4 regions of the Pseudoalteromonas sp. M58 genome follow, and region 3 is predicted to be linked to each of the others. Evidence: predicted binding sites of a transcription regulator. Region 3 holds the regulator's gene; each other region holds the start of a gene.

Evidence for each region. Region 3 encodes LexA, which represses DNA repair genes until DNA is damaged. Its sites were predicted from a motif close to TACTGTATNNNNATACAGTA; they were not measured.
Region 1: AAGD16_RS10185 (exonuclease domain-containing protein) is a predicted target of LexA. The motif match lies at 2,389-2,408, and genes of this name have one in related genera.
Region 2: AAGD16_RS09220 (SulA-like leucine-rich domain-containing protein) is a predicted target of LexA. The motif match lies at 3,812-3,831, and genes of this name have one in related genera.
Region 4: dinB (DNA polymerase IV) is a predicted target of LexA. The motif match lies at 4,927-4,946, and genes of this name have one in related genera.

Annotation. Positions count from the first base shown of each region.
Region 1 is NZ_CP152390.1:2,193,204-2,200,575, reverse strand. Features, by position in the region: gene AAGD16_RS10195 (OmpP1/FadL family transporter) at 1-307, opposite strand, end outside; gene AAGD16_RS10190 (sugar porter family MFS transporter) at 510-1,934, opposite strand; gene AAGD16_RS10185 (exonuclease domain-containing protein) at 2,421-4,577, shown strand; gene AAGD16_RS10180 (sel1 repeat family protein) at 4,821-5,348, shown strand; gene AAGD16_RS10175 (YbaM family protein) at 5,351-5,503, opposite strand; gene AAGD16_RS10170 (late competence development ComFB family protein) at 5,496-5,768, opposite strand; gene AAGD16_RS10165 (histone deacetylase) at 5,819-6,706, opposite strand; gene AAGD16_RS10160 (primosomal replication protein) at 6,706-7,314, opposite strand; gene AAGD16_RS10155 (TSUP family transporter) at 7,316-7,372, opposite strand, start outside.
Region 2 is NZ_CP152390.1:2,010,150-2,017,521, forward strand. Features, by position in the region: gene cysB (HTH-type transcriptional regulator CysB) at 1-496, opposite strand, end outside; gene AAGD16_RS09205 (hypothetical protein) at 792-1,547, shown strand; gene AAGD16_RS09210 (NCS2 family permease) at 1,662-2,954, opposite strand; gene AAGD16_RS09215 (sel1 repeat family protein) at 3,073-3,534, shown strand; gene AAGD16_RS09220 (SulA-like leucine-rich domain-containing protein) at 3,857-4,291, shown strand; gene AAGD16_RS09225 (YchJ family protein) at 4,331-4,807, shown strand; gene AAGD16_RS09230 (DUF6172 family protein) at 4,875-5,177, opposite strand; gene AAGD16_RS09235 (VC2046/SO_2500 family protein) at 5,390-5,917, opposite strand; tRNA gene AAGD16_RS09240 (tRNA-Tyr) at 6,030-6,114, shown strand; tRNA gene AAGD16_RS09245 (tRNA-Tyr) at 6,164-6,248, shown strand; gene AAGD16_RS09250 (M48 family metallopeptidase) at 6,274-6,966, opposite strand; gene AAGD16_RS09255 (PAS domain S-box protein) at 7,212-7,372, shown strand, end outside.
Region 3 is NZ_CP152390.1:3,158,254-3,165,625, forward strand. Features, by position in the region: gene ctaD (cytochrome c oxidase subunit I) at 1-1,116, opposite strand, end outside; gene coxB (cytochrome c oxidase subunit II) at 1,116-2,258, opposite strand; gene lexA (transcriptional repressor LexA) at 2,752-3,369, opposite strand; gene AAGD16_RS14575 (PaaI family thioesterase) at 3,568-4,011, shown strand; gene AAGD16_RS14580 (hypothetical protein) at 4,041-4,421, opposite strand; gene AAGD16_RS14585 (endonuclease) at 4,674-5,327, shown strand; gene hmpA (NO-inducible flavohemoprotein) at 5,367-6,548, opposite strand; gene norR (nitric oxide reductase transcriptional regulator NorR) at 6,714-7,372, shown strand, end outside.
Region 4 is NZ_CP152390.1:756,716-764,087, reverse strand. Features, by position in the region: gene AAGD16_RS03540 (S9 family peptidase) at 1-182, shown strand, start outside; gene AAGD16_RS03535 (methyl-accepting chemotaxis protein) at 456-2,093, shown strand; gene AAGD16_RS03530 (M17 family metallopeptidase) at 2,174-3,709, opposite strand; gene dinB (DNA polymerase IV) at 3,820-4,824, opposite strand; gene AAGD16_RS03520 (DUF3147 family protein) at 5,533-5,886, opposite strand; gene AAGD16_RS03515 (BlaI/MecI/CopY family transcriptional regulator) at 5,971-6,354, shown strand; gene AAGD16_RS03510 (M56 family metallopeptidase) at 6,357-7,346, shown strand; gene AAGD16_RS03505 (TolC family protein) at 7,360-7,372, shown strand, end outside.

The DNA.
Region 1 (7,372 bases), 970 kb from region 3:
TATCACTTTTTTTGGTGGTTGCGTCCAAATACAGTGCATTGGGAAAGTATTCATCGACCTTTGCAGCGGTGTAGTTACGCTCAGGAGCAAATAATTCTATGCCTACCGACATTTGCGTGCCATTAGCTGAAAAAGTAGCCGGGTTATTTGCACCTGACATTAATTCTTCTGATAACGCTACACCAGCACCTGCCATGCCTTTGTGAGTCATACCGTAGCCATGAGTAAAATAGCCATTCGTTGCAAATACATTAAATGTGCTTAACGCAGAGGTGAAAACAAGGCCTGAGAGTAACTGTTTTTTCATTTAAATTGAGACTAAGTAGAGAAAGTTGGCGAACAATAGCTAACTTTTTATATTCCAAAAAAGAACTTTAAAAGATTATATATACTAAAAAAGCATATTGTTTGTGGATGAGGAACAGGTAAATGAAAGGGCTTACAAAGGAGGGTTAAATACACTGGAGTAAAACAGCATTATTAAGCGCTATTTTACTCCAGCCAAGTGATTACATTGACTCTAATTTCATACCGCGTGTCTCTTTAATGTATTTAACTACAAAAAACACACTAATAAACGCCGAGAGGGTATAAAAGCCATAGGCGCCTGCTAAACCAATACTACCTAGCATGATAGGGAAGGTCATAGTAATAGCAAAGTTAGCTATCCACTGCGCACTAGCAGCAACTGCAAGCGCGGCGCCGCGAATGCGGTTATTAAACATTTCACCAAGCAGTACCCACACAATTGGGCCCCAGCTTAAACCAAAAAATACCACAAACAGGTTAGCCATTATTAAAGCAAAGGTACCCATATTTTCGCTAAGTGCTAACTTGCCCGCTTCATCAAGGCCTGCACTGCCAAAGGTGTAGGTAAGTGCACTTAAACTAATAAACATACCTATACTACCTACCAGTAACAATGGCTTACGTCCCACTTTATCAACTAAAGCAATAGCAATAAAAGTAGACAAAATATTAGTGGTACCCGCAAGCACGTTTATAAACAGTGATTGTGATTCATCAAAACCAGCGGCTTGCCAAAGTTCTGAACCGTAATAAAATACCACGTTAATACCAACAAATTGTTGAAACACTGACAAGGCCACACCCATCCAAACAATAGGGTGTACCTTTTTACTGCCATCGATAAATAAATCGCGAATACTTGGTTTTTTATCGCTTTTCAGAGACTGCTTTACGTCATTGATTTGCGCATCAGCATCATCGTTTGAAATTTTATTAAATACAGTTTTAGCGTGTTTAAGCTTGCCTTGTGCGACTAAGTAACGCGGTGACTCAGGAATAAACAAGACCCCAATTAAAAATAAGCCTGCAGGAACTAGTTCAGCCCAAAACATCCAGCGCCATGCAGCTAAGTCTAACAGTAAAATACCCTCGGCACCGCCTGCGGCATTAGCAATTAGGTAGTTACTTAAAAAGGCAGCAAATAAGCCAAGAACAATAGCAAGCTGCTGCAGTGTTGCTAAACGGCCGCGTAAGCTGGCAGGTGCTACTTCTGCAATATAAGCCGGCGCTAAAACAGATGCCGCACCTATACCTAATCCACCAAATAAGCGGTAAAAAATAAACTCAGCTGAGCTATCAGCAATACCAGAGCCAAATGCACTGATAGCAAATATAAGTGCAGTGACAATCATAATAGCGCGACGGCCAAATTTGTCAGCTAATGGGCCAGCAGCTAAAGCACCCAGCGCACAACCAAGTAAAACAGAGGCAACATTAAACCCTGTTGCTACACTGCTTGAGTTAAATGTATTACCTAATGCCGATACAGTGCCATTTATAACGCCTGAATCAAAACCAAATAAAAAGCCACCAATGGCGGCAACAGCCGATATAAAAATAACGTATAAAAGTGAGCACTTTGTCTGTGCGCTTTGCTCACCTTTAGTTGCATGCTGTGTTGTCATGTTGTTCAATCCTAATTTTTATTATGTGTAATGAAGTTAAAGTACCACTAATAATTTGCGGGCAACCTTAGCACAGAGTAATCACGCTAAAAAAGATATTTCAATAGTAATACGTATGCATAAATAAATTAATTGAGTTGCGCGAGGGTCTGTTTATCTTTTGAGATTGAAGTTTCAGCAGTGTGTTTGGTTTTTAAGCAAAATAGATCTTTTGCCATGTGAATGCCCGTAAATAGGTACTAACGCTTCGTTAATGTTAAACACGCACTGCTTGAAGGGTTCTGCTATCTACACAGGTGAAGATAAGGTGCAGGGTATAAAAAGGGTGCTCGGTTTTAACTTAGTTTATTAAGTAACAAACCTCGCTGAAATTAAAGCGCCCGAGATTGAATCAATTTAAATTCTAAAAGGCTATTAACTCCTAATTGGGTTGCTAAAAGCGCTCAAACAATTATACTGTTTTTATATACAGTATTGGCGGTTTTTATGAGAAAAGAGTTACCAGCAAAATATTATTTGGCACATTTTAAAGAGCTAATAGGCTTTGTGAGCGATAAATGTATGCATTTACTTGAGCAAAAGCACATTACATTTATTAATAAAATAAACACCCTCGACGAGCAAAGCCAATGCATGCTAGCACGTATTTATTCTCGTAAGCCTTATTTAGTGCAAACTCAGTCATTAAATTATGAAGAGATTATTTCGCCTTATCAGTCACTTTTTAATTTAAAAACAGCCGGATTAGTATATGAACCCTCACAAGCAGACGCTAAGCAACTGCTTAGTCACCTAACAAAGCCGGCCTTAATTGAGTTGTTATCTCAACAAGAGCAGCCACCATTATTTAAAAAAAGTGCAGCTAAAAGTTGTTTAGTTGAAGTCGCTATTTCATTTTTTGAATCTAAGCCAGAGCGTCTTTCGCATTTGTATAATCAGTATGTGATCAATAATAGAGATGAGTGTTACCAGTATTTTGAGTTTTTGTATATTGGCAGGCTCAGTGCCGGTGATGTTAATCATCAAAATCGGTTTGTACTAAGAGATTTAGGGGTAACTCCTGTTAGGCAAGGGCATAATGAAAGTTTGTCTCGCTTTGACTCAATTGAGGAAGCGCAATCTAACTATGTGTTAAACCGTTTTCGGTTAGCCGTTAAAAACGCGAAAGATGACAATGAAAATGAGACGTTAGCAAAACAGTTAATAAATGAATTAGCAGTAGGGGTTGTAGCTCGAGAGCTAAAGAATAAGTTATTGGTCATACTTTATAAGCAACTAAAAACAACTAACCCTGTATTAGCGTTTGATGTACTTAATGCCTGCGAAGACGATGCGCACGCACTAGAAATTCAAATAAGAGAGCAATACCGTTTAGGTAATAAAGAATGGGTAAAGGCGCAACTTGAGAAAATTATAGAAAATCCGCTCACCGATGAGTTACTGTACTTTGCGGATGACTTTTTAATGCGCAAATTTAACAAGCAAACACGCTCACGGCTTAGTGAAATGTTAGCCAGTACACGCTGTATTATAGAAGTTGATGAACTTTACCGTGGCGATGTTGAGTTAGGTGTAAGTGATCACTACACTCGTCAAGGCAAACAGGTTTTTTATACTGAAAATACTTTGTGGCAAAGCTTATTTGCGCTGGTTTTTTGGCAGGAGCTTTTTATTGAAACCCCGACACCGCCTTGTAATGAATTTGATATTTACCCGCAAGCCTTAAAAACAGACACCTTTTATTTAAATCAATCCTCACAAATAGAAGCGCGGCTGGCTGCGTGTAATAGTACCCAAAAACTGCTGCGTTTAGTGTGTAACCATGCAGCGAAGTATTATGAGCAACCAAATGGCTTATTTAGATGGCACAAAGATGTATTAAAGCCATTAGAGATGCTTATTTTAAACAGCCCGATAAATGCGCTATTAAGCCATTTAAAAAACATGGCAAAAAACTACCGACAATTAAAAGATGGTTACCCCGATTTAATGATTGTTGATAACAGCGCAGTTCATTTTGAGGAGGTAAAAGCGCCCGGAGACAAGCTTAAAAGAAACCAGCTAGTGAGCATCGATAATTTAAAAAACAGTGGTTTTAAAGTCAATATTGCAGCGGTGAAGTGGTATGTAGACCCTAACCGTATTTATAGTGTGGTAGATATTGAAACTACAGGAGGCCTCAAAGGCGGTAACCGCATTACCGAAATTGGTATTGTTAAAGTAAAGCAGGGCGAAATAGTTGATACATGGACCACATTGATAAACCCAGAGCGACCCATCCCGCGCTTTATTACCTCGCTTACAGGCATTAACGATGCCATGGTAAGCAATGCGCCCATATTTAGCGATATTGCAGCGCCGTTACTGAATCAGCTCTCAGGCAGTATTTTTGTGGCGCATAATGTTAATTTTGATTATGGCTTTATTAAAAAAGAGCTTGAGAGGATAGGGATTAATTTTAAAATGCCGAAACTGTGTACAGTCGTTGAATCACGCAAAGCATTTAAGGGATTAAAGTCGTATTCGCTGGGAAATTTATCTGCACACTTTAATTTAGACTTAACCAATCATCACCGTGCATTAGACGATGCCAAAGCGGCCGCGCAGTTATTATTACTGGTTCAGCAAACGGACAGTCAGTGATAGATTTACGTCAGTTAAAAGTATTTTGCTTAAAGTGGTAAAGTGCCTTGTGTATAAATACAGGGTATTAAAAAATTAGGTTTATCTATTTTTAATGGGCGATTAAAACTGCGCTAATAAAATAATCGCTGTAAGCTTTGCAATCCCATGATAATGTTAAATTTATGCTAACATATTTTAGGGCGGGTGTTTTAAAAGTGGTATATGTTTCTGGGCAAAAACAATAATAAATTAAGGATAATAATGAATCATCGACAATTGAGTGCCACTTTGCTGGTATTGATGGCTTTAATAACTGGCTGTAATTCGTCACCAATAAGTCTTTACAGCGATAATACCATGAAGAAAAAAGAATATAATGGTGTTAAGGCATACAAAAAAGGGGAGTTTGAAGAAGCTTTTAACTATTTAGAAGAGCCTGCTGCATTGGGTTATAAAAGTGCACAATACACCCTAGCGTTTATGTTTTTAAAAGGGCAATATTTAGAGCAATCAACTAAGCTTGGTATGGGGTGGTTAGGTGTTGCAGCAGAAGCTGGCGTTGAAAATTGGTCACAACAATATGATACTTTTTATGCCGCAGCGACAACAGAAGACAAACAAGAAATAGATGCAATTGTTGCCGTTTATACTGAGCAGTTTGGTGTTAAAGCTCAAAACATGACCTGCCGTAGGTCAACATCACCGAGACGAACATTCGGCGAAATTAAAATTGATTGTAATAAACACGATGGTATTGTCACCGTTCATGAAATACAAACAATAGAGTAAAGCTAGTTACTAACTAGCTTTTTCTCAAAATCACTTTTTACGATATCGAGCGCTTTTAATACTTCTTCGGGCTCTACGTCGTGTTGCTCTAATATCATAATTAAATCAACAGCCAGTTTTACGTGTGTAGGGGCGTCTTCTAGCGGGTTACTCATTAATATCTTTCTTTTTAGCAATCTGATCAATCGCAAAATTAATAGCAAGTTCAACGCGTTGCTGCATATCTAAACGATCTGTTTGAGTTAAATAAAATGCCATATCTACATCGTATCGAATATAACGTGGGGGTAATTGATTGAGTACGGTACAGCAAAAGTCAGCCATTACATCGTCGTTGTAACGCTCATTAAGTTTACGTTTTTCTATTTCTTCTAAAACGAGTTTTTCGTAAAAATTATGTATGTCGTCATCTAATCGCATATTCCAGTCACTCTTTGTTATTGTCTTTAATGAGTCTATACCAAGGACTGTTATAAATCGAGAGCCGCTTTAAATAGTTGTTTATGGACACTGACTAAAACATTGATGTTACGCTGATAACCACCACCTAAAGCGCACATAAGCGGGATGTTTCGCTGCTTACAAAAGTTAAGAACGGCAAAGTCACGCGCGTATACGCCAGCCAAAGAAACATCAAATAAGCCAAGTTCGTCTTTGGTATAAATATCGGCGCCCGCATTATATAAAATAATATCGGGCTGGTGGAGGCGAACACATAACTCAAGAGCTTGCTCTAGTGTTGTTAAATACTCTGCATCTGTGGTGTTTGCAGGTAAGGCAAAGTCATAGGTTGAGTGTTGCTTTTGTCGAGGAAAGTTTTGTTCACAGTGAATTGAGCAGCTAATTATGTGCTCATGGTGCTGGGTTATTTGTGCTGTGCCGTCACCTTGATGCACGTCACAATCAAATATTAATACGGTGTCGGCTTGCTCCGTTGCAATAAGGTGGGCTGCAGCAATGGCTAAATCATTAAAAATACAAAAGCCACTGCCGTAATTGCTGTAAGCATGATGATAACCGCCACTTAAATTAGCCGCTAAACCACTTTTAATTGCACTTTCAGCGGCTTGAATGCTAGCACCAACAGAGTAAAGGGTTCGCTCAACAAGTTCAGGAGAGTGAGGAAATCCCATTTTTTTAACTGCTTTGTCAGTTAACGAGCCATTTAAAAAATCAGCGATGTACTCTGAGCTATGACACAATTTTAATTGTGCTGTTGTTGCTGGCGAAGGTGATATAAATTGGGTGTAGCCTAAAAATTCAACTTCATGCTTGAGCTGCTGATACTTTTTAATTGGAAAGCGATGGCGCTCAGGTAACTCTAATTGCGAGTACAGATGGTGATAATAAAGCTGCATTAGCGTAACTGTTGTTTTTCTACTTGTTGAATTTTGTCTTCGGTGGCAGAAATTGCTTTTCTACAACGGCCGAGTCGTGCATGAGTGGTTAAAATTTCTTGATTAAGTTTTTGTGCTTGCGCAGGTGATGCTTTTTCCATTTGTAACTTACGCTCTTCAATCATCAGTACTAGGCGGCGTTCAAACTCATGGTTTTGCTTAAGCTCATCATACAGCTCATGGGATGACTGCATTATTTTTTGCACCGCTTGCTTATAAATAGGCTGTTTTGCTCGGGGCTTATAATGACTTTTGTTTTCTTTCACCCAAATAGGGGTCGATTTAATTACATTAAAGACCGCTTGTACCTGACTAGCAATGCGCTCAAGTGCGTAAGTGTAGGCATGGCGGTGATCGCTCGGTGGTAGGCTGGCTATTTCATCTTCTATTTCTACTACGTAATCAACCAAGTTCATGCTTTTGGTACTAAATACGGCTCTGTCAAATAGGCTCGGCTGTGCCTGCATATACCGATTTTTAGAAAAAAGCTTTGCTTTGTCAAATTGCTCTGCCTGTTGCTTAAGCGTGGCAACTTGTTGGCGTAGTTTGTCTAAAGCGGCAGGTTGCATGTTAAAAGTATGCCTCGTAAATTAGTTTTAATGCTAAAAGTATAACCATCGTATTAAA
Region 2 (7,372 bases), 1.1 Mb from region 3:
AATGGTAGCAAGGCAGCATTACTAAATCTGAATATAAATGAAGCGCTTCTGTGGCTATGGCAAAGTCAGCATCACCGCGAGCGGCTGCATCCGATATTTGCTGTGGTGTACCTTGGTGCATATGCAGTGATACCGCAGGGTATTTTTGAGTAAAGCCTTTAATTACACTCGGTAACGCATACCGTGCTTGTGTATGCGTGGTAGCAATATTAAGTTTGCCTTGATCCGGTAAAGTATGTTCATTCGCAACCGCTTTAATACCCTCAACTTTTGAGAGTATTTCGCGTGATATGTTAATGATTTCCTCGCCAGCGCCTGTAACATGAGTTAAATGCTTACCACTGCGGCCAAAAATTTGTACACCGAGCTCATCTTCTAACATACGTACTTGCTTAGAAATACCAGGCTGGGAGGTAAATAAACTTTCAGCCGTAGCTGAAACATTTAATTTATGATTTTGAACTTCTACGATATATCTAAGTTGTTGTAATTTCATGGCTATGTAGTTTCGTTATAATTCACATTGACAGATAAAAGCGCACCCTAACTATAGGTAGCTATATAAAAGGCTGATTAATGTTACATAATATAACAATTAATTTGTTGAAATTTCAGGTTAACACAATAAATAAACTTGAGGTAGCAATGATTATCAGCAATCGAAACATAACATATTAAGATTTAAACGCTTTATGGTGACGCTTTTTTCAGTTAATCTGAGCAAAGTTTCCCACCTTTTATATATTTAATGTAAGATTAGATAATAAGGTTAAGAATTTGAGAATTATAACATGATAGTTTCCATTATAATTGTATTAATTGTTGCACTTATAGTCATTGCACTATGGGTTAGTGCTGTTCAGCAACACAAAGAAAAACAAGAAGCTGAACGACGCAAAGAGTTAACAAAACAAAAAGCAATCATTGAAGAAACCGAAGAAGCATTAATGAATAGCGCCAACATTCCACTTTCAGAGGCAACTCAGCGAATATTACAACGACGAATTCATGATGCGCTCAGTCAAATGGTGTCTATTTCAAGCGGAGGTAGTGGACTAAAAAACCGCTTAAAAGAAGCAAAAGAGCGACTACAAAACCCAATTCAAGACGGTTCAGATGGCTTTGTATTACCAGGCAACGACAAACAACTGATATCGCTGATACAAGGCATTAAAAAGTTACGCACTATTATTCGTTCTGAGCATAATAAAGGCAAAGTAGACAGCCAGGTATTTATTGCAGAAGACAAACGCCTTGAAAAGCTACAACTAAGAATCAACATTGAAAGCCAAATAAAACGAGGGTTATCAGCGCAAACAGCTGGAATGATAGGCTCTGCTAGGCAGTACTTTGAAAAAGCAGCTGCCACACTTAACAGTGTTTCATTTAATGACGATTACATTACGGCAAAACGAGCTGAAGTTGAAGGCTACCTTGAAACGATAAGTAATGAACTCAAGGCATCAAATGCTACATCATTGAAGAAAAAGAACGAACAAGAGCAAGATGATTTAGACGTATTATTTGCACCTAAAAAGAAATGGTAACTCCTTTCTAAATAAAAAGCCCATGCAGTTGCATGGGCTTTTTTTTGAATAGGATTTTGCCCCACTTTGTGTTTACATACTAGAACATATACATATTCTAACAAGCTGCCTGCATTAAGATAAAAATGCGAACTTAACAATAAACAAGGCAGTTAAAATCCAAACACTAATGCTTACCTGATCTTTTTTGCCACACAGCACTTTTACCGCCGTATAAGAAATAAAACCAAGTGCAATACCGTGTGCAATTGAGAAAGTCAGCGGTGTCATTAATAATACAACACTCACCGGAATTGCATCAGTCATGTCGTCCCAATTTACAAACTTTAAGTTTTGTAGCATCAATACAGATACATATAAAATAGCTCCCGCGGTTGCGTATGCAGGCACCATTTGAGCTAAAGGCGCAAAAAACATCATCAGTAAAAAGCAGCAACCCACAACCACAGCGGTCAAACCCGTTCGACCACCAACAGATACACCTGCAACAGACTCAATGTATGACGTGGTTGTTGAAGTACCGAGCATTGCACCTGCAATGGTTGCTGTGCTGTCGGCGCTTAATGCACGACCTAAACGCGGCATATTACCGTTTTTATCTGCTAAACCAGCCTTCTGAGTTACCGCAACTAACGTGCCTGAGGTATCAAACAAATCAACGAATAAAAACGCAAAAATAACACTCAACATCGACAGTTCAAACGCGGCACTAAAGTCCAGTTGCATAAAGGTCGGCATGATAGAAGGTGGCATAGCAATAACACCATGATACTCCACTAACCCCATAGACACAGCAATCGCGGTGACTAGTAAAATACTAATCAGTACGCCACTTTTAAAATCGCGATAAAGCAGTGCAGCAATAACAAAAAAGCTGAAAATAGCCAATAAAGGGCCAGGCGAGGTAATATCACCCAACTGCACCAGTGTTGCAGGACTTGATACAATAATACCGGCACTTTTAAGTGCGATGAGAGCTAAAAATGCGCCAATACCCGTTGCTATTGCTTGCTTGAGCACCAGAGGGATTGCATTAATAATCCACTCTCGCACCTTAAATAAGCTTAGAATTAAAAATATACACCCTGACATAAATACCGCACCCAACGCAGCTTGCCAGCTATAACCCATACCTAATACAACACCATAGGTAAAAAATGCATTTAATCCCATACCCGGTGCCAATGCCAGTGGATAATTGGCCCACAAACCCATAATAAAACACCCTATTGCAGCAGCAATACAGGTGGCAACAAAAGCAGCACCTTGGTCCATACCGGCTTCCGCAAGCATAGCTGGGTTTACGAATACGATATAAACCATCGTAATAAATGTAGTCATACCGGCAATACATTCACGGCGAACCGAAGAATCATTTGCACGGATTTTGAATAAGGCTTCGAGCATAATAAACTTGTGGTTGTAAAAAGTGGCGAGATTTTAGCATAAAAATAACTTTTTACAGGACATTTTACCTTGCTATATACTAAACTAGCTAAGTGATTAAAATAACAAACGAAGTAGCATGATCAAAACGACACCAAGTGGCCAAGACTTAGAGCAACAATTAGACAACATTCTTTCTTTTGTAACGCAACCAAGCGATGCAAATCTCCCTGCGAGCTCTAAAAACACCGATCAAGACACATTAAATAAAGCCCTTTATTACCTTAAAAATGAACAAGGCGCCTTAGCCGCAAAATGGATGCGTTTGGCAGCAATGGCAGGAAATTATCGCGCGCAGTTTTATTTAGGGCTGTTTTTTATAAAAGGACAAGGTGTGCCGCAAAGTGTATTTCATGGTGCTGCGTGGCTTAGCTTAGCCGGTAGTCAAGGCTATGAACCTGCCATAGAAGCAATGAGCGATATACGAAAACATATTAGTACCAAACGACTTAAAGATGCTCAATGCTACGCAGCCAGCCTGTATGAACAAATTCACCAGTTACAATTTTCACATTTGATCCCCTCTAGTAGCGAAAAATAATTTCATTGCCCAGCAACTCATTTCATCTGTAAATTAATTAAGCGTTTATAGCCAAAGCAAGCACGCTTAATTAATTTAAACTACTGTATACCCCCTGTTCATCTGTATTTATTTGCTCCCAGCCTTAAAATTAATTCTGTGGGGATTAATATCCAATAAAAATTAAATCTTTGTTATATATAGATTATTTGTATATTTATAGTAACTGTCGCGTTTTAAGATGAATAACTGTACAAAAAAATAGCAAAAAACACTTGCACCAAACAACTGTATAAACTACTGTATGAATGTACTGTATAAAAACCCAGTGAGTGAGAAGATTATGTTACAGCCAATTACCGTAAGAACAGTTAAAAGCTACCAGCAAGATGACCAATCAGATTGTGTTAACGTTGTACAAATTGAAGATGAAATTTCAGCAACGTTTGAGTTATTAAAAGTATTACACCAATACAACAGCCTAAACGCATGGACACTGTTAATAGCACCAGATAACGTACCGAGCAAAGCGCTACTTGATTCATGCTCAATTGATACCAGTAAATTACTGGTTATTCGTCAAAAGCATTTAGTTAATTTAGAGTATGTTTTAAGTTCTGCACTTCACAATGGAAATTTTGCCGCGGTGATCACCTGGACTGACATAATAAATAACCAACAACTGTCGCAGTTATCATTAAACTTGAGCCATACGCGCACTAAGTTGTATTGCTTTAGCAAAAAAAGCGCTCATTCTGAGATTTCACTTACGCAATAAGCTTGATAAACTAGCGTTTTAATACACAGTACATTTATCATGACTTCTAACGCCCTATTATGTTTTTGTGGCAGTCAGCAACCTTATGCTGATTGCTGCGAGCCTTTTCATTTAAAAACCAAACAGCCACACACACCAGAGCAACTTATGCGTGCACGCTACAGTGCTTATGCTGTTAAAAACGCGGTTTTTGTTCGTGAAAGTTATGCAAAAGAAAAACAAGCTGAAAATTCAATTTCAGAAATTAAAGATTTTGCAAATAGTTGCCGTTTTATAAACTTAGCCGTATTAGACTCTGGTTATAATGATGAAACAGGATTTGTTACATTTAAAGCTCACTACTTTTATCAAGATTTATATTGCGAGTTGGCAGAAAATTCAAGGTTTATTAAAGAAGATGGACAATGGCGATACCTTGATGGTGAGATTACACCGGTTGCCGATATTAAAGTAAAACGTAATGATACGTGCCCTTGTGGCAGTAATAAAAAATACAAAAAATGTCATAGTGTATAAACTTCAGCTACAAAAAATGGGCCACAAGGCCCATTTTCAAAAACTACACTAAACGCAAATTAGCGTTTTACTCGCCATCATCTTCATCGAAATCTTGACGCTGTGCAGGTCTTGCTAAAATCTCTAAGTAAAAAGAAGTTAAACCTTGCTTTTCAATTTCACTGATGTGATTGTTAATTTCAGCAACGTGAACCACTTGGGCTTCTTCAGCCGTGTTACCAAACTTACAATCAAATGCCCAGTAGTCGGCATCAACAGGTAAAGTTTTATTACGTTCTCTTTTCAAATATTTTTTCACTTCATGCTTTGCAGCATCAACCATACGAGGGTATTTGATTTTCTCATGATTCAGCGTGAATGTTTTCTTCATTACGTTCCTAATTACCTTGGTTTAATGATAATGGCATTTAATGTCATACCATTTGCGCCATTATAGCAATTGCATTTAAATTTTGGATGCTTTTTTTATATTAAATCAGTTATTAAAATAAAGCACCTATAAAACCAATAGTTACTTACTACTATAAACACAGTTTATTACAATCAAATGGCATGTATAAAGCAGCAATTGAACACATATAATTAGGCACTAAACAAATGTAATGGCTGGTGGATAGCTTCATTTTGTAAATCATCATAAAATGCCACCGCATCCATTTGAGGGTTTGATAACTCGGTGTTGGTATTTTGAATTCGTCGACGTACCGCTAATTCACAGTTATCAATGACAGTCAGTGGAATGTGGTTTTTATCATCACGAATATTAAATGGCTCAGGCTTTAAGCACTGAGTTAACTTTATATCACTCATCCCTACAGCGCTTCCCATTTTTGCTAAAAGCTCTGTGTTATTTTTACCAATTAACATATTAAAGGTATCTGGCGCTAATGGCTGCTTTGGACCTGCGCCAAATTGTTTACGCAGAGCATTTTCATCAGCTTGATCATGCTTAGTGTCACTTTTGGGTAGGTGGAATTCACTAAAATCGAGTGCATCGTGAGAGAGCATTGCTAATAAAAGTGCAAACTCGCCTCGGCGGTTTTCGTGCACACTTTCGTTAAGCCTCGTTTTTAACTGGCTCTCCGTGATTAACAAATCACCAATCTGCATAGACTTTAGCCTATTTAACTAATTAATAAGTATTTATCGGCTAAATTTGAATTTTCTTTAGCTTTTTTCTTTACTTAAATAAGAAGTTTGCTATTATCTGCCGCGTTGCATTGGAGGGGTTCCCGAGCGGCCAAAGGGATCAGACTGTAAATCTGACGGCTCAGCCTTCGCTGGTTCGAATCCAGCTCCCTCCACCACTTTTCTTAGGCTAAGTTAAGTGGGGCCAAATGCAATAACAATTAGTGTGGAGGGGTTCCCGAGCGGCCAAAGGGATCAGACTGTAAATCTGACGGCTCAGCCTTCGCTGGTTCGAATCCAGCTCCCTCCACCACTTCTCTTCTCTACCTTATTTCTTTTTATTCAAATACCCACTGTAAACTCATACCATGATTGTTTAACCAGTTACTTGCTTGTTTATAATCTGAATAAAATAATCCCACACGTTGCCAAAATTGAGCGCTGTGATTTAAATATTTTAAATGTGCTAATTCATGAACAATCACGTAGTCAATAACCCATGTCGGTGCACTTGCCAAGTGTAAGTTGAAGGTTAGTTCACGCCTGCGATTACAACTACCCCAGCGACGTTTATACAATTGAATACGAATATTACTCGGTAGCTTTTCACCCATCAGCTGACAATAATCGTTAACTCGCATTTCAATATAGCTTTCTAATTTCTCATGCAAAAACTGCTCTAGCAAACTTTGATACATTTGCGTTTGATGCTTTACACGTGAAGAAATACTCAGTAACAGCGTTTGGCTTTCATTGTGCTGCTGCCATTGAGTGCGTACTGCGTTTTCAAATTGCACATTAACAGCTTCATTAAATAATTTAATACTCTGGGTTTTGAGTGGAAACTGTCGTGTATCGGCTTGAATTTGTTGCTTATGTAACTGAGCATCAATCCAGTCCTGTTTACTTAACAGCCATTCATTAATTTGTGTTTTCGTTACAAAATGGGGCGCATATACCGTAAGCTCACGTTGTGCGACTTTGATAGCCACTGTTTTTCTTCGCTTACTACGCTTTAAAGTGTAATCCAACAATGAATGCTGCCTATTTATAATTAACCACTGGGTTTTATTTTACCTTGTACCATAACGGCTAATCTATAAATAATCCCTACTAAATGCCATTTTAATAACAATGGATTTAGTGCTACTCAATAAATAGTATGGTTTAGAGCTTAAAACACTTACGTTACTTTTGTAATTTATAACTCAATACCTTGTGATTATTATTGTATTTTATATTAGACTGAATTTAAGAGTTATTATGTGAATGATTGATGTTAGCTAATTTTTTTATAAACGAACCAGATCCAAGCCTAATTATTAATGGTGTATACGACCCAAGTTTAGTGACACTATCTATACTCACCGCAATTTTTGCAGCTTATTTTTCTTTGCACGTTATCGATTTAGCAAATAATACACATTTTAAATCTTA
Region 3 (7,372 bases):
CCCCGAAAAACCACCTAAAGTAAACAACACAATAAATGCGATACTAAACAGCATTGGCACTTCAAAGCTAATAGACCCGCGCCACATAGTCGCTACCCAGTTAAATACTTTTACGCCGGTAGGTACCGATATCAGCATAGTCGCGTACATAAAAAACAACTCACCCGCCACGGGCATACCAGTGGTAAACATATGATGCGCCCACACAATAAAGCTCAACAAGGCAATGGAGGAGGTGGCATACACCATAGAGGCATAACCAAATAGTTTTTTACGTGAAAAGGTGGGAACAATCGTAGAAATAATGCCAAAGGCAGGCAAAATCATAATATAAACTTCAGGGTGACCAAAAAACCAAAAAATATGTTGGAACATCACCGGATCGCCACCACCAGCGGCATCAAAGAAACTGGTCGCGAAGTATTTATCGGTGAGCACCATAGTAACTGCACCAGCAAGTACCGGCATAACTGCAATAAGTAAAAACGCCGTGATCAACCATGTCCACACAAATAACGGCAGCTTCATCCACGTCATACCCGGAGCACGCATATTTACTATGGTGACCACCACATTAATGGCCCCCATAATCGAACTAATACCCATAATATGCACAGCAAATACAAACATTGCTGTGTTGTCGTTACTATAAGTGGTGGAAAGCGGCGCGTAAAAGGTCCAACCAAATGCAGGGCCACCACCAGGCATAAATAATGAAGCTAATAGGATTAAAAACGCAAACGGTAAAATCCAAAAGCTCCAGTTATTCATTCTCGGTAAGGCCATATCTGGCGCACCAATCATTAGCGGGATCATCCAGTTTGCCAAGCCGGTAAAGGCTGGCATAACCGCACCAAACACCATTATTAAACCATGCACTGTGGTCATTTGATTAAAAAAGTGAGGATCAACCAGTTGTAGGCCCGGCTGAAATAACTCAGCTCGAATAACCATCGCCATTGCCCCACCAATTAAAAACATGGTGAGTGAAAAAATTAAATATAAGCTACCTATATCTTTATGGTTGGTTGTAAATAACCAGCGCTTAAAGCCTGTGGCAGGTTGATGGGCATGATGAGCCTCATTGGTATTAGGTTGTTCTGCAATGCTACTCATTATTTAGCCTCCCCATCAGCATCCAGTGCCGCTTGTATCTCGCTCGGTTGAATTACATCACCAGTGTCATTACCCCACGCGTTGCGTTTATAGGTAATAACAGCTGCTATTTGCTTGATTGATAATTGCTTTGCGAAAGACTGCATAGCCGTACCTGGTTTACCGTGGAGCAAAATATCTATATGCCCTTTGATATCACCTATGACTATTGGGCTGCCTTTAAGAGCCGGAAAAACACCCGGCAAGCCTAATCCTGTTGGCTGATGGCACGCCGCGCAGCTCGCCATATAAACCTGCTCACCAAGCGCCATCAGCTCTTCTTTTGGTACAACTTGGTCTAATAACGCAGCGTCTGCTGCAGCTGCTTTTTGCTTGGCTTGTTTAGCCTCTGCTAACCACGTTTTGAAGTCTTCTTCTGTTTTAGCTTCTACCACAACAGGCATAAAACCATGATCTTTACCGCAAAGCTCTGCACACTGCCCACGGTAAGTACCAACCTCATTAATATTGGTCCATGTTTCATTAATAAACCCAGGGTTTGCATCTTTTTTAACGGCAAAGTCAGGCACCCACCATGAGTGAATAACATCATCTGAAGTCATTAAAAAACGTACTTTTTGATTAATTGGTAGTACCAGCGGTTTATCGACCTCGAGTAAATAATTCGGGTTTTTATCAGCAAGGTTGGTTATTTCATTTTGAGGTGTAGCTAGCATGGAATAAAACTCAACGTCCTCCCCCATATACTCGTAATGCCACTTCCACTGTGAGCCTGTAATTTTAATGGTGAGATCAGCTTTGCTGGCATCCTCCATGGCAATTAAGGTTTTAGTCGCAGGAATGGCCATAACAATTAATATGACAAAAGGGATCGCAGTCCACAGTATTTCTACTTTGGTGCTTTCATGGAATTGGGCAGGGACAGCCCCTTTAGATTTGCGATGATGAATGAGTGCCCAAAACATAATGGCAAACACGATCACCCCAATCACACAACATATTAAAAAAATAGTCATGTGCAGTTGGTATACATTATTACTTATATCGGTTACGCCTTTACGCATATTATATTGGCTATTAGCAAGCACATTCTGCGAAAAAACAAACAATATAAGCCACAAGGAAGAACTCAGCTTACCCATGTGACGGCTCCTTTGATGCTATTGCTGACGCAAAGCGAAGAGGCATACGGCTTAAACGCCTATTCGTTATTTTTATTTTTTATAAGGGTGCTGGATTTAGTAAATGTGTGTTCTCAAAACGACTAAGCTGTGAGTTATTTTTATTCCAGCTCTTTAATAACTAGTTAAAAAATAAACAATAAGCAAGGTGAGTATGAAAAATAAACAAGGTGTATTTTTTAAAATGCGCAGCTAAAAAAATAGCAACTAGTCAGGCAATTAATCTAAGAGTCAGGTTTAGTAAGGGGTGTATTGAAATTACAGGATAGAAATATAAAAAATTGTTAACTTAAAAAAGCAGAGTAAATTTGTTTATTTATAAAGTATTTAGTGATTTTATTTATGATAGGAGAAGCACTTGACAACATATAGTCATACATTTGATAAGTTAGACATTGTGCTGCTAACAAACCCAGCGCCTAATCACTATTAAGCGCTAAATTATGCTTTAATACTACATCCAGTCAGCGTTACGAATAACACCTACCGCTAAGCCTTCAATATTGAACGACTCATTTTCTAAATCGACCTCAATAGCTGAAAACTCATCATTTTCAGCATGTAAGAGTACTTTTCTGCCCGCTTTTTCTAAACGCTTCACGGTTACATCGTCGTCAACACGGGCAACAATAACTTGTCCATTTTCGGCAACTTGGGTTTTATGCACAGCAAGTAAATCACCATCCATAATACCAATGTCTTTCATACTCATACCGTTAACACGCAATAAAAAATCGGCCGCAGGTTTAAACATTAAAGGGTCAATTTTACAGTGGCTTTCTACATGCTGTTGCGCCAATATAGGCTCACCGGCAGCCACCCTGCCAATTAAAGGTAAGCCTAACTGCTCTGGCTCCTCTTCTTCAACAAGCTGAATGCCCCGACTCGCGCCTGGCTTCATTTTAATCACACCTTTTTTGGCCAGTGCTTTTAAGTGTTCTTCTGCAGCATTCGCACTTTTAAAACCCAGTGTTTGTGCAATTTCGGCACGTGTAGGAGGCATACCAGTGTCTTTAATAAACACTTTAATGAGTTCGAGTATTTGCGCTTGGCGTTTCGTTAATGGTCGCATACAACTGGTTTTCCATACAGTACAATTAACTGTGAGTATATACAGTTATTTAAAAATCGCAAATATAAATTAATGCCTTATATGCCGTTATCATCAAACAATAACCTACTTTAAAAGCAGGGTGATAAATGTAATTATTAGCAACGCATTATCATATTAATAAATTTTAATTCTCAATTACTTATCCAAGGAGCTAGCATGAGTATTTGGCATCAACCGATTACATTAGAGTTTTGTAAGCAATTAGATCAAGGTATTACAGGCCAAGGGACACTCATGAAAACCATGGGAATAGAGATCAGTGAAATTGGTGATGACTACTTAGTGGCAACTATGCCGGCAATTCCAGAGCATCATAACCCTATGGGTATCGTTCATGGTGGTGCAAATGTGGTGCTTGCTGAAACAGTAGCAAGTTATGCCGCTAATTTTGTAGTTGATTTCAATCGGTTTTATTGTGTTGGCCAAGAGATCAGTGCAAGTCATTTAAAGGCATCACGCAATGGCACATTAACGGCCACAGCGAGAGCTTATCATATCGGCAAACGCAGCTCGGTTTGGGATATTAAAATAACCAATAGCCGCAATGAGCTTTGCTGCGTATCACGGATGACCGCAGCCGTAGTTGAGCGAAAAGGCTAGTAAGTCAATTAACCAAGGTTGAAATTAAATTACTTTTCGAGAGGGTAAATAGTAATTTCTACGCCTGCACCAATTGCAGATATACGTAACAAGGTATCTGCATGTAAGGCTTGGTTAAAGCATTTTGGCGAAGTGCCAGACTCAAACCCCATATCGAAGGTTCTGCGTGAGCAACTCAACCATTGCTTTAATGCATTGCGTGAACACGACTCGATTAACTCACACAAGTGATTAATCGCTTTATCTGGCGTGGTTATTTCACCTGCAACCTCTATGCGAGCAAGTTGACGGTATTCGTCTTTATCATAATGTAAAATAGTTGCGACCTTTTTTAAATCAGCAACTAATACGCTAATATCTTGCTTTGACTCAAGCTCTAGATCTACATTTAAAAATTGAATTTCCGACATTATCTCGTTTTTACCCTCTATTAATTTCATTGCAAACTTTAACGCAGTTTTACCGTTATACCAAATCAACAACGCAGGAATCACCTCATTAACGCATTTTTAGCGTTAGCCTCTGAATATTGCCCACTATTTACTCCTCAAAAACGCCCTCTACAAAATACGCAAATTAAAATTAAAGCATGCCGGTGGCAGTTTACTTTTTTATTCTAGGCCTTAAACTAGCCGCTCCTGTAGTTCACGTATGTGATGGATATGATTCGGTTTATTTTAGCTTTGTTGGCTTGCTGTGCTTGTTTTTCAGCAATGGGCGAACAATTTACGCGGTTTTCGAGTGCCAAAAAGCACTTAATTAATACCCTTCCCGAAAACGCTAAAAGTATTTATTGTGGTTGCGATATAAAAAAACAAGGCAAAAAGTTAGTACCCGATCCTACCCATTGTGGCTACGTGCCTCGCAACACACTAACCCGCTCAGGCAAAGTAAATCAACGTGCATTGCGAATTGAATGGGAACATATTGTCCCTGCATGGGAATTTGGTCACCAGTTACAATGTTGGCAAGATGGTGGGCGTAAAAACTGCCGCAAAGTTAGCGCTAAGTTTCGCATGATGGAAGCCGATATAAACAATTTAGCCCCTGCAATTGGTGAAATTAACGCCGATCGCTCAAACTATCGCTTTGGTATGTTAGCCCAAAACGCGACGCAATATGGTCGCTGTGAGGTTAAAGTTAATTTTAAACAACGTGTTGTTGAACCGCCTGTTCATGCACGTAAACGCATTGCCGATGCGTACGCTTACATGCAAAAAACGTATGGTTTAAAAATTTCAGCTAAACAACAAAAGCTATTTAATGCTTGGCAACAACAAGCTTATGCTGCTAACACAAATAGTAAAAAGCTGTAAGTTTAAATTAAAAGCGTGTAACACACGCTTTTAATTAACCTATAACGCTTGGTGTGGTCCAAATATTTCGTAGTGAATGTTTGAGCTTTGCACACCTAAATCAAGTAGCTGGCCTTTTACGTTAGCCATAAATGATGCTGGTCCACACAAATAAAATGCCCCTTCGCTAATAGGTAATGATGCCTCAAGCACCGTTAAATCCATTAGCCCAGTGAAATCACACTCCTCGCCACCTTGATTAAACCAAGTAAATGTTTTTAGCTGTGGATGCATTGCCGTTTGCTGCGCTAAATACCCTTTAAATGAAAATTCGCGGCTATTTTCACACGCGTGCAAATAACTAATCGCTTGATTTTTATCACCACTAAGTAGCGTTTGCAGCATTGCCATCATCGGGGTTTGGCCAACACCTGCTGAAATAAGTACCACTGGAGTTGTCTCATTTTTTAAAATAAAATCTCCCGCTGGCGGGTATAACTCTACTCGTGCGCCTTGCTCTAGTGAGTGTAAATAATTAGACACCACGCCAGGCTTTGGTAGGCACTCTTTTTTAACGCTAATACGATAGTTTTTAGCATTGCTCTTTTGCGAAATAGAATACTGGCGGATCTCTTCATATTCTGCGCCCTCAGGCTTAACTTTAATGCCAATGTACTGTCCTGGCTTGTAGGTAATAACTGCTTTACCATCCACAGGTGTCAGCGTAAAACTAGTTACGAATTCAGATTCAACATGTTTATCAGTAATTTCAAACTGGCGCGTGCCTGCCCAGCCACCATGGTTGTTTTTACTGTGCGCATACAATGCCGCTTCTTCGGTAATACAAATATCAGCAAGTACACCGTAGGCTTCGCGCCACGCATATTCAACATCGGCAGTAAACTGCTCAGGAATAAGCTCTTTTAACGTACCAATTAAATGTGCGCCCACAATAGGATAATGCTCAGGTAAAATATTTAAGCTGGTATGCTTATGATTAATTCGCGCTAGCGCCTCTTTTAACACGGCTAAATTATCAATATTTTGCGCGTACGCAGCCAACGCATTAAATAATGCAAATTGCTGACGACCCGTTTCTTGATTAGTCATATTAAAAATATGTTTAAGTTCGGGGTTATGACTAAACATGCGCTTGTAAAAATGATCGGTTACGACCGTACCTGCCTCTGCAAGCAATGGCACCGTGCTTTTAACTATTTGTATGGTTTTATCGGATAACATGTTTATTTCCTATGTACTAACTAACTGCTTGCATTTAGCATTACACAGAGCGTGCCAACTAATTAAACCTATAATATTCAAAAGGTTAAATTAACTCACTTTACAAGATGAGTCTTTATGACCTACTATAAAACCTGTAAAAATACACTAACAGGTCATTTTGACATGAACCAACAATTCAACCTGACGCAAGTTGCATTAGAACTTGCGCAAAGTACGTTACATGCTCACAGTTTTGAGCAACTTTTAGCCACGGTTGAACGTGTTATTCCCAGCGATGCCAGTGCATTATTAATTCGCCAAGGTGAGCAATTAAAACCCTTAGCCATTAAAGGTCTTATGCCCGATAGCCTAGGACGACGTTTTGATATTGCGGAGCATCCTCGCCTTAAAGCCATCTGCAGTAGTCGTTTGGCTCTGCAATTTGCACATGACTGTCCACTACCTGATCCATACGACGGGCTACTACTGGCTAAAACCGGTGATATTCCAGTGCATGCCTGCTTAGGGTTACCCCTTTATGATAAAAACGCACTACTTGGCATTCTGACCTTTGATAGCCTTAACGCCAATGCGTTTTACGGTATTACCACTGATACACTCAACACCTTACAAACCTTGTGCAGTGCGCACTTTAAAACAGCCCTAGAGCTTGCCCATTACAAACAACATGCGCAGCACTCTAGTGAATTAGTACAAGCGTTAAACCGTGAGGCGCTCAAACGTGATGGTGGTGAAATTATTGGCCAAAGCTCTACAATACAAACGCTTAAAAATGAGATAAAACTGGTTGCGGCATCAAACTTTAGTGTCCTTATTTTAGG
Region 4 (7,372 bases), 950 kb from region 3:
CCGATGACAACGTATTATTTACCCATGCCACTAAATTGTTTAAACAGCTGCAAGATAACAATCAACAGTTTGAAATGATGACTTACCCGGGCTCAAAACATAGCCTTCGCGGTAAACAAGTTCAAACTCATTTACATCAAACTATTACAAACTTCTTTAACCGTAATTTTAATACAAAGTAACTAAAACCGGGTTAATTATTCGACTAAAGGCTGATATAAGTATCAGCCTTTTTTTATGCAGATAAGCTATATTGAAACGTCAACAAACAATAATTAAATTCATTATAAGCACCCGTTAAGTAAAAGTTCGGCCTATCCTTTTTATTGTATTTACGCAAACTAGTTAACAAAGAGAGTATTAAAAATACAATATAAGGAAAATAAAACCGTATTAGCCTATATTTTAACTATGCTTATTTAAGAGAAATAATGCTCTAATACGGGAATATGCATATGCCAAACCTCCGTCGTTTTACTATATTTCAACGTTTAGCCATTTTAGTAGGGATTGTAATTTTTGGTTTAATTGTATTGAGTATTTCGAGTTTAAGTAATCAATATAAATCGCTTAAAAATGAGCAATATCTAAAAACTAAAAATGTGGTGGAAACTGCTTATAGCATCATTACACACTACGCAGCGCTTGAACAAAGTCAAACACTCACTCGTGCACAAGCACAATCTCAAGCGATGGCCTCAATACGATCATTGCGTTACGATGATACTAACTATTTTTGGATCAACAATTATCAGCCAGCCATGGTAATGCACCCAATTAAACCAGCCCTTGAAGGGAAAGATTTAACGAATAATAAAGACCCTGATGGCACCCCTTTGTTTGTTGAAATGGTTGATGTTGTTAAAAAATCCGGCGAAGGCTATGTGCCTTACAAGTGGCCAAAACCCGGCAGCGACAAACCCGTAGATAAAATTGCGTATGTAAAAGGCTTTAATCAATGGCAATGGATCATCGGCTCGGGCGTTTACCTTGATACCATAGACAACACCTTTTCGCTGCAACGTACTATTATCGTTATCAATGTAATGATTATGATCGTCGTTGTCGTACTTTTTAGCTACTTTATTGGTCGCAGTATTTTAACGCCGACTCGTTTAGCAGCAGAAATGATGAAAGATATCTCTCAAGGTGAGGGGGATTTAACCCGTACTCTCAACGAAAATGGCAATGATGAAATATCTCAGCTGTCGCGGTCATTTAACTTGTTTGTCTCTAAAATTAGGGAGTCTTTGGTGCTGGTTGCCAAAAGCGCAAACGATGTAAACGAGCATGCCCATGCTGTAGATGATTCTAGCAAAACCAGCCAATCATTCATTGAACTTCAAAACGACAGCTCAACCCAAGTAGCCGCGGCAATGGAGCAAATGACTCATCAAATTCATGATGTTAGCCGTAATGCCGAAGCTGCTGAGCAAGCCGCAAATGATGCTGCTAGTAATGCATCAACGGGTAAAAATGTAGTGTCGAAAACCATTATCGCCATTGAAACCCTCTCTAGTAATATAGAAACCGTGAGCAAAGTGACCGCCGACCTTGCTCAAGAGAGTAATAATATTGGCTCGGTACTTGATGTTATTAGAAGCATTGCTGAACAAACCAATCTGTTAGCGCTAAACGCAGCTATTGAAGCTGCAAGAGCAGGTGAACATGGAAGAGGCTTTGCAGTTGTAGCCGACGAAGTAAGAACACTTGCCAGCCGGACAGGTAAAAGCACTGATGAGATTCAAGCTATGATAGCTAAGCTGCAAGAAGGGGCTAAAGCTGCAGTTGAAGCGGTAAAATCTAGCCAAGAGATTTCTATTTCTACGGTTGAACAAGCCTCTTCAGCTAATGCATCACTTGATGAAATAGACAGGCTGGTATCGGTGATCACCGATATGAACGGCCAAATTGCTCGCGCCACAGAGCAGCAAACATCAGCCGCAGACGAGGTGAATTTAAGAATTAACGATTTATCACAATCTACAGAGCAATCATTGGGTAACACCAAAGATTTAACTCGCGCTAGCGACAAACTCAAACAAAGCAGTGTTGAGTTATCAAGCGTGGTATCGCGCTTTAAGCTTAGTTAACCTTAACTCCGGATAATAAATATCTTCCACCAATTAAAAAGCCCTGATTTTCAGGGCTTTTTAGGATTATTTATAGAAAATTATAAACAATAGCGGGCAAATAAACTGCTAACTGCCGCTGCAGTTGGTTTACCATGTTGCCAGTCGCCGCCTTCAACGCCACTACCAGCAATATCCATATGTACATAAGGAAGTGGTAAAGTAGATTCATTACCATGCTTATCTAATCCACCTACCACAGCTAAAAATGCCATAGGGAATTGATGGCCGCGCGCTGTGACAGCAGAAGCCGCATTATTACTAGAAAGCACATCGTCAGCTAAAGTGCGTGGTTTTATAAAATCATAATCTTCACGGCGTGAACGCGACACTTCAGCACCGTCAGCCCATAAATCACCACAATCGGCTAATTGGCGTGAAATATTAGCACTACGCGCGGGCCCATTCTCAACATATGCGCCATAAGGCCCCATAGCGCGCGCAGCGTGCCCTGTTAAGGTTGCCACTGTAAACAACGTTGGATTTATTTCATTTTTAGCTAAATCTTTCATTTCACTAAGTAAATCCCCCATAGCTAAACGCCCTTCGGCATCGGTATTACCAATACGTACTCGCACACCTTCACGGCTAGTAATTATTTCATCAGGGACAAAACAATCTGAACCAATAGAGTTGCGTACAACCGCTAAAAAGGCAATCACTTTAACCCCTTTAGGCTGATAATCGGCTACCGCTTTCATAAATCCAGCAACCGAGGCCGCACCGCCTTTATCGCGGCTCATGCCCGCCATAAAACCACCGACTTTTAAATCTGCACCGCCCGTGTCATAGACTAAACCTTTACCAACAAACATCAGTGTTCGGGTTACTTCGCCCTCAGGCACGTATTCAAGTTTAACAACGCGTGGATGATGACGCTCTACCGCATACGATGCGCGAGCAACGGTACTTAGCATGGGGTAATGCTTATCAATGGCAGCTAAATCATCAATCACATCAACGCTCACCGCACTGTTTTCAAATAACTCAGTACAATAATCAGCAAAACGTGGGGGGGCCATGCGTTCAGGCTCGGTGCCACATAAATCACGTGCGGCATATTGCCCCGCAGCTAACGCATTGACTGCTTTGATTGTTTGCTCATTGGCATCAATTAAGCCTATTTGAGTAATAGGTTCAATACCTTGACCATGAAACTCACGCGCTTCTAGGGGTTGCCATAATGCTTGGCATGCGCCTAAGTAAGCCACTTCAAGAGCATGTTGATAACGGCTATCCGTATTTAAAGCGGGTAAATAAATAGCAGGGTTAACACTACCTGATGCTTTTGCCTCATTAATGGCTAATTTGGCTGCATCAAAATAACGACGAACGTCGTCATAATCTCTGTTTAAAGGGCCTGTTGGCACTAACACGACACGTTTACCGGCAATCACTAACAAGGTGACTTGATTGCCTATGCGAGAGTCTACTTGGGCTTGGTCTAAAATTGCATCACGCAGTGGCGTATTTGGTAAATGAGAAAAGTCGTTGCTGATAATAATAAGTGCATCATGCGATGTACAATCTAGGCTTGCACTTACCGGCTTAGCCAGTACTGCTTTTGGATATGCCATAAAAAAGGATCCTGTTAGAAAACGTAGTCCCTATTATTATTTATTTAGCAATTTATAACCAGTGTACTGCGATAACCTACTTACTTACTGGCAACTTGGAGTTACGCGTTTTACACATCTAAAATACTAAGCTGTAAATTATGCTCTGGTTGATTTTTAATACCCACGCCAATTCCTAATAAGCGCACCGGTTGTTGTAATCCACGTTGATAGGCTTTGGCGAGTAACTCTTTAAAAATAGCCGTGTTTAATTGATACGCAGCTTGATCTGCTGAGGTCACTACAAAATTAGCAAATTTAACTTTAACACTTAATTTATTAATTTTATGTTGTAGTTGCTGTTTATTTAATCGAACCACGAGTTCATCTAACAGTTGCGGTAATTGTTCAAGGCATTCATCTAGGCTGTTTTTATTGTATTCATAAGTATGTTCCACACTCAATGACTTGCGTACTCGCTCGGTGGAAACGCGCCCTATATGCTCCCCCATGCACTTTTGATATAACGACACACCAAAATTGCCCACATGCTGTTGCATCCAATTAGCCCCTTTTTCGCGCACATCTTGCCCCGTGTATAACCCTTTTAAATTAAGCTTTTCTAGAGTTACTTTACCCACCCCTGGAATTTTACCTAATGGCAATTGGGCTAAAAACGAGTCAACCTGCTCAGGCAATACTACAAATTGGCCATTGGGCTTATTTTCATCACTAGCAATTTTGGCTATAAATTTAATTGGGGCAATACCTGCAGATGCAGTCAGTCCTGTGGTATTAAAAATATCGGTACGAATTTGCTTAGCAATTAACGTTGCACTACCTTTAAAAGCAGTACTATGGCTCACATCTAAATATGCTTCATCAAGCGAAAGAGGTTCTACAAGGTCAGTATAGCGGTTAAAAATGGCGCGGATCTGTGTTGATACTTGTTTATAAACAGCCATTCTGCCAGGCACAATAACTAAGTCAGGGCAAAGCTGTTTGGCATGATAGTTAGACATAGCAGAGCGCACCCCATACTCTCTAGCAATATAGTTAGCGGTAGAGAGCACTCCACGGCGACTATTTCCGCCAATTGCCAGCGGTACGCTTGCAAGCTTAGGATTGTCGCGCATTTCTACGGCCGCATGGTAGAACTACAGGGTAAAAAGTGTAAGTTTATGGAACTTAAAAACTCAAGCTATTGAATTTAAAATATTTTTAAATTTAAATAAGCTTACAGTATTCACTTACATTAATTTCAGATAAAAACTTACAATTATATCGTAGTTTAGCGTCTAAATTAATTGAAAAGGAATATGTACTAAGTAAGCCATCAATAAGACTTAGTAGTATCTTTATGCAAAATACAGTCATATGTCTCTTGCTGTAAGTAGCTACTCAATCCCTGATCCTATTAAATATTTAGTAATATTGAAACTTAGCGCTATGTGTTGCACAAGACCAGTATAGTTATATGACTGTTCTTACAGCATAAAGAAATGCCTAGAGTTATTAGCTTTGGGGGAACTTAGATACGACTAACTGGACTTCCCCTACTTTAGTGCGAAAACATCCTCATTTTATCAATAGCATCTAGTATAACTTATTGCCAACTATAAATATTGGACTTACTAAAGCTTGTTTAAACATGTGTAAATAGGAAAATTTTCTCTTACTAATAGTTAGCTTATTACAGCTAACCATGACTTATCGTTCACAGCCTAACTTCGCAAAAGTGTCAATTTCAGTCATTCAGGTATAACTCGCTTCTGCCCCATTACGCGTTAACGTAAATACTCTAATGGCAGCTGTGGGGCGAACAACGGACCTTGCTGTTAACCTCAAGGAAGCAAATCTATTCCAAACTGCTTCAGCAATAAAGAAAACAGCCAAAAGCAAATTACAGTTATTAATGAGCTGATGAGTAACGATAGCCAAAAACTGTAGCGCTGCATCAGCATGGGGAAAAGTAAAAACATGGGCAATGTGGGAAGTACATACCAAAAGGTGTACCAAGCGTGATTGGCTATTTTCTCTGACGGCTGCTTTTCAACATATAACCAAATCATGGCTAAAATTGTGACTGTCGGTAAGGCCACTATTAGTGCGCCTAGTTTATCATTTCGTTTTGCTAGCTCTGATGCCGCGACAATGACCGTAGCGGTGATCAAATACTTAGTTATTAGCCAACCCATATAATGTCCTTAAATGAAAAAACCGATTGCCTATCGGTTTTTGTTGTGACAATATAGCCAACGAATTAAATAGAGTAAAGTGTTATGCAGTTAGGTGAACTAGAAAAGTTAGTGCTTCAACATTTCTGGAATGTGAAAGAAGCGGATGCAAAGCAAGTACATAAAGTACTGGGGTTAGCTCGTGGTAATTCGTTAAATACTATCCAAAGTACGCTTGATAGGTTATTTAAAAAAGAATTACTTAAACGCACTAAACAAGGCCATGCGTATTGTTATTCAGCCAGAGTAGATCGTGAAGGCTTAATTGCTCAACTTATTTCAAATGTAACCAGTGACTTTGTTGATGATGGTGAAAATAGCTTAATTGCTGCGTTCAGTTCTGCTTCGGCACAGCTTAATGACGAACAACTCGATACATTAGAAAAAATGATCGAGAAACAACGCCAGCTTAGAAAGGAGCGGGCTTAATTATGTTAGTTGGAGATATGGCAATCGTTCTAAATTTGCTCAGTGTTTCAGTGCTTGCATTTGTGATAGGTATTGCAACTGTTGCTGTCGTATCTCGTTTTGTGTTGTTCAGACTCGAACAAGTCAGTTTTAATAGTCAAAAGTTTATATTGTGGTCACTAGTGAGTGCACCTTGGTGGATAGCCTTTTCTTGTATTAGTTACTTTATGCCTTACTCGTTAGGGTTTGATAAAGTTTTTAACATAAGCTGGTTCGAAGATTTTGCCCATTGGCACCATATCGATATTTTTAGCTTTTCAAGTTGGCACGCGTTAACCTTACTTTTAGCACTAATCTATTTAGCTTGGCGCGTAACTAAGACTACCTTTGCTAGAACCAAACAGTCCATCGCATTATCGAGTTTACTAAGCTTTACTGATGCACAAGATGCTAGGACGACTAATGGCAATCAATATTTATTGATGCCTGTTAAAGTGCCTGTTGCCTTTACTACAGGTTTTATATCTCCCAAGATATATGTATCAACCGGACTACAAACCCAAGTTAGCGATGAACAACTTAATATCATCGTTAATCATGAACTGGCTCATGTAACGGCAAGAGACCCGTTATTTAAAGTGCTTTTCACGGCACTTGCCAGCTTCTATCCGTCACGTATAAAACAAACCCTAATCGAGCAATATGTCTTAATGACGGAAAAGATGGCCGACAATGAGGTCACAAAAGAATACGACCACCTTGATATCGCACAGACATTAATTGATGTCGCTAGACTTCAAAAAGCACTTCCTACGGATTGCGATCAGGCGTCTGTTAGCTACTTCGGACATGATTACACGAGTCTTCGTGTTGAAGGTTTATTAAATCCAATTAATAAACCGTCACTTACTACTTTCATCATTACTCTAGCATTATTGGCAACTATGCCAGTACTAGCGGCATCCACTGTCGATAGTTTTCATCACTTTATCGAAACTTTTTTCATCCATTAATTAAGGATATGGAATGAGATTTAATC